2 regions of the Sanguibacter sp. TS_SC_8 genome follow, and region 1 is predicted to be linked to the other one. Evidence: predicted binding sites of a transcription regulator. Region 1 holds the regulator's gene; the other holds the start of a gene.
What was found. The regulator HrcA, encoded in region 1, represses chaperone genes, less so after heat shock. The targets are predictions, from matches to a motif close to TTNGCACTCGNNNNNNNCGAGTGCNAA.
Positions count from the first base shown of each region.

Region 2: groES (co-chaperone GroES) is a predicted target of HrcA. The motif match lies at 901-927, and genes of this name have one in related genera.

Region 1 is NZ_CM143955.1:2,721,996-2,724,388, forward strand. It holds gene dnaJ (molecular chaperone DnaJ) at 1-271, opposite strand, end outside; gene hrcA (heat-inducible transcriptional repressor HrcA) at 417-1,442, opposite strand; gene ACWA15_RS12350 (DUF3097 domain-containing protein) at 1,552-2,393, shown strand, end outside.
Region 2 is NZ_CM143955.1:991,713-994,105, reverse strand. It holds gene ACWA15_RS04390 (WhiB family transcriptional regulator) at 111-413, shown strand; gene groES (co-chaperone GroES) at 484-780, opposite strand; gene ACWA15_RS04380 (ankyrin repeat domain-containing protein) at 1,179-1,790, shown strand; gene ACWA15_RS04375 (oxamate carbamoyltransferase subunit AllH family protein) at 1,822-2,393, shown strand, end outside.

The DNA.
Region 1 (2,393 bases):
CGCCGAAGAAGGTCTCGAAGATGTCCTGGAAGCCGAAGCCACCACCCATCCCGCCGCCCGGGGCGGAGGGGTCGGTGCCCATGTCGTAGGAGCGGCGCTTCTCGGGGTTGGAGAGCACCTCGTAGGCGCGGCCCACGTCCTTGAACTGGTCCTCCGCGCCGGGGCCGGCCACGTCGGGGTGGAACTCACGCGCAAGCTTGCGGTAGGCCTTCTTGATCTGTTCCTGGCTTGCGTCCTTGGCCACACCAAGCACGTCGTAGTAGTCGCTCACTGAATACTCTCTACCGATCGGGGGTTGGGCGATTCTCGGGTGCGACGAGATGGGGTCGTCACCCGCGGTCAGGTCGAGCTCGGGTCAGGTCGCCTCTGGTGAGACAACGCCTCCGGGGCCGGTGGTGATTCCATCCGCTGACATCTCATGTGCTGAGGATCCTGGAGAGGTACCGCGCCACGGCCCGGACGGCCGCCATCGTGGCCGGGTAGTCCATCCTGGTGGGACCGATCGACCCGATCGTGGCGACCGCGTCACCGACGCCACCGTAGCCGGTGGTCACCACGGACGTCTCGAAGAGCCCGCTGAGCTGGGTCTCGTGCCCGATCCGCACCGTGACGCCGGCGGAGTCGTCGACCATCTCGGTGAGCAGGTTGAGCAGCACGACCTGCTCCTCGAGCGCCTCCAGGACGGGGCTCAGCGCGTGCTCGAACCGCATGTTCGCCTGGGCGAGGTTCGCCGTCCCGGCGAGCACGATCCGCTCCTCGCTCTCCTGGGAGAGGGTGTCCGTGACCACCTCCGTGATCCGCGTCACCATCGGCCGGTCGCGGGGGTGGAAGGCCTCTGCGAGGTCCTCGAGGGCCAGGCGCAGCTGGGGCAGGCGCCGGCCCGCGGCGGCCACGTTGAACCGGGTCCGCAGCTCGAGCAGGGTCTGCTCGTCGGGCGGGGAGTCCACCTCGATGGTCCGCTGCTCGACCCGGCCGGTGTCGGTGATGATGACCACGAGCAGGCGGTGGTCGCCGAGCACGACGAGCTCGAGATGACGCAGACCGGACCGGCGCAGCGACGGGTACTGCACGACGGCGACCTGACCGGTGAGCTGGGCGAGCAGCCGACCGGCACGCGAGACGACGTCGTCGAGGTCGACCGCGCCGGCGAGGAAGGTCTCGATCGCGTTCTTCTCCGCCGCGGACACCGCCTTGACCTGGGCGAGGCGGTCGACGAACATCCGGTAGCCCTTGTCGGTGGGCACGCGGCCGGCCGAGGTGTGCGGCTGGGCGATGTACCCGCCCTCTTCCAGGACCGCCATGTCGTTGCGGATGGTGGCCGGTGACACACCGAGGCCGTGCCGTTCGGCGAGCACCTTCGAGCCCACCGGCTCGCGCGTGTGGACGTAGTCCTCGACGATGGCACGGAGCACATCGAGCCTGCGGTCGTCGCTCGACGCCATGTGCGTTCCTCCTGCCAGACGTAGCACTCGAAGTAGGTGAGTGCTAATTCTACGCGACACCCCGCGGGCGCTTCCACGGGCTGGAAGACCGGCGGGCTAGCGTTGCGCGGTGAGCGCTGATCGTTACTCCTCCGACGTCCTGTCCTCCGGGCCCCACCCTGCCTCCCGCCGGCCCGTCTCCACGCCGGTGGCCGCCGACCGCGGGCTCGTGGTCGAGGAGGTCACCTCCGGCTGGGTCGGCGCGGTCGTGCGCACCGAGAAGTCGGGGGGGATGTACGTCGTCGTGCTCGAGGACCGGGCGGGGCGCACCCGCACCTTCCCGCTCGGCCCCGGGTTCTGGATCGACGGCGCCCCGGTCGAGCTCACCCCGCCGGTGGCCGCCCGGGCGCCGCAGGCACCTGCCCGCACCGCGAGCGGGTCGCGGCAGGTCGCCGGAGCGCGCGCCCGGGTGGCCCGCGGCAGCCGGATCTGGGTCGAGGGGCGCCACGACGCCGAGCTCGTCGAGCGGGTGTGGGGCGACGACCTGCGGGTCGAGGGCGTCGTCGTCGAGCTGCTCGAGGGGGTGGACAATCTCGCCGCCGCCCTCGCCGACTTCAAGCCCTCACCGGGGCGGCGGGTGGGGGTGCTCGTCGACCACCTCGTCCGTGGCAGCAAGGAGCAGCGGATCGCCGACGACGCGCTGCGCCAGTTCCCCGGCGGGAACGTGCTCATCCTGGGCCACCCCTACGTCGACGTGTGGCAGGCGGTCCGCCCGGGGAGGATCGGGCTGGAGCGGTGGCCCGTGATCGAGCGTGGCACGGAGTGGAAGTACGGGATCCTGCGCGAGCTGGGGTGGCCGGCGCAGAACCAGACGGACGTGGCGATGGGGTGGAAGAAGATCCTCGGGACGGTGCGCTCCTACGCCGACCTCGAGCCGTCCCTGCTGGCCCGGGTGGAGGAGCTCATCGACTT
Region 2 (2,393 bases), 1.7 Mb from region 1:
GGATCAGCGATCAGTTCGCTCCCTCTCAGCACGCAACACCTCACGGCACGGCGCAGGACGTCAGCACAGAACGTCTGCGCAGGCCACGATGATCGAAGGACGGATTGACGATGACAGAGCTCTCGAGACTCCCTGGACCGGTCATGGACCTCTGGGAGTGGCAGTACCAGGGATCATGCCGCGACGTGGATGACACCCTCTTCTTTCACCCCGAGGGCGAGCGCGGTGCCGCGAGGCGCCGCCGTGCGGAGGCCGCCAAGGCCATCTGCCACGGGTGCCCCGTGATGATGCAGTGCCGGGAGCAGTCCCTCGCCGTCCGGGAGCCGTACGGAGTCTGGGGTGGGCTCAGCGAGGACGAGCGAGCCGCCGCCCTGGTCGGGACGATGCCGACGAAGACCCGCCGCGTGGGCTAGCCCCTCCCCAGCATGCGAAAGGCCCCGTGACCAAGAGGTCACGGGGCCTTTCGCATGCGTCACGCAGTGATCAGGAAACGACCACGGCGAGGATGTCACGAGCCGAGAGGATGAGGTACTCCTCGCCGGAGTACTTGATCTCGGTTCCGCCGTACTTGCTGTAGATGACCTTGTCACCGACGACGACGTCGAGCGGGACGCGGTTGCCGTTGTCGTCGACACGACCCGGACCCACTGCAAGGACCTCGCCCTCCTGGGGCTTCTCCTTGGCAGTGTCAGGAATGACAAGACCAGAGGGCGTCGTGAGCTCAACTTCGAGAGCCTTGACGACGATCCGGTCCTCGAGCGGCTTGATGGAGACCGACACGCGGATCCCCTTTCGCTAAAGAGATGCAGGACAGTTCAGAGTGGCCACGTCCTGGCCGGACCGCCGTCGCGGGGGTCGGTCACAAACAGGTGTGTCGCCGTGCCCAAATCTATGCCCGCGTTAGCACTCGGTCAAGGCGAGTGCCAAAGCGCGTCGTGATTCGCTGCGTCGCTGCAGGTCAGGCGCCTCGCGCTACCGCCGTTCGACTGGCCGTGGTCGACCACCCGCCGGCTCGGAGCCACCCCGCCTGCGCCCAGGACCCGAGCGAGGTCCGCGACCTGCCCATCAGCAGAGCGGTCGACCTGCGCTCCCCGCCCAAGGCTGGGACCGAGGTCCCACCAGGAACCTGGTACACGGTATACCGTGTACCACACGGCAGTAATCAATGAGGAGACGTCATGCGCGCACCCAGCACAGATCCGCTAGCTCTCGCCTACCTGGACGCAGCGGCGGCCGGAGACCTCGACGCGGTCACCGCCGCCCTCACCCAAGGGGTCGACAAGGACGCCGTCGACCGCGACGAAGCGAGCGCAATCCTGCGGGCGGCCCGTGGCGGGCACCTGGCGGTCGTCGACGCTCTCATCGCCGCTGGCGTGGACATCAACCAGCAGGACCAGACCTGCTTCAACCCGTTCATCCTGGGGTGCATCACCAACGACCTCCACCTGGTCAAGACGATGGTTGAAGCTGGCGCAGACATGCGGGTGCTCACCCGCTTCGGCGGCAATGGCCTGACCCCCGCCGCTGAGAAGGGCCATGTCGAGGTGGTCCGCTACCTGGTCGAGAACACCCGCATCAACATCAACCTCACCAACACCTTGGGCTGGACAGCCCTCATCGAGGCCATCACCCTGAACGACGGCGGCCCCGGACAGCAGGAGATCGTGCGGCTGCTGCTCGACAACGGCGGCAAGCCCGGCATGACCGACGAGTTCGGAGTGACCCCGCTGGAGCTTGCCGAGCTCAGGGGCTACACCAAGATCGCGGACATCATCCGCACGTTCCTCTGAAGCCGCTGCCATGACCCCGACGGTGAGCACCATGGACGCCACGGCGCATGCTTGGCTCCAGCCCAGCACCAGCGCCGTTGTGCACTCGGTATTCACCCACGCAGTCAACCTGGAGCTGCCGGGAGGGCGCTTCCTCACCCTGGCCGACCCAGCCCTGGGCACCGGCCCACGAGCGATCAGCCTCGCTGCACCCGACCGCCGCGGCCTCACGGTGGGCGATCGCCTGTGGCTCACCCGCGCGGCGATCGAGACTCCCTACGGTGACGTTCCGCTACCGGACGTCGTGCTGGATCACGCTCTGGTCGTCGCACCACCCCGCCCGGCGGCGCTTGCCCAAGCCCGCGCCCTGTGCTCGGCCGCGGCGGTGCCGCCCGCCGGCACCTGGGAAGCCCACAGCGACCACGTGCTGGCAGCGCGTTTCTCCGCACTGCTCGACCGGGTCGCCACCCCCGACCTCGACCTGTCGCCCCACGTGGCGGCACTGGTGGGCCTCGGCCAAGGACTCACGCCCAGCGGTGACGACCTGCTCTGCGGGTTGGCTCTGGCGCTCCCGCGGTCCGGAGCATGGGCCCCGCGCCGCAGCGCACTGGTCGCCGCCATCGA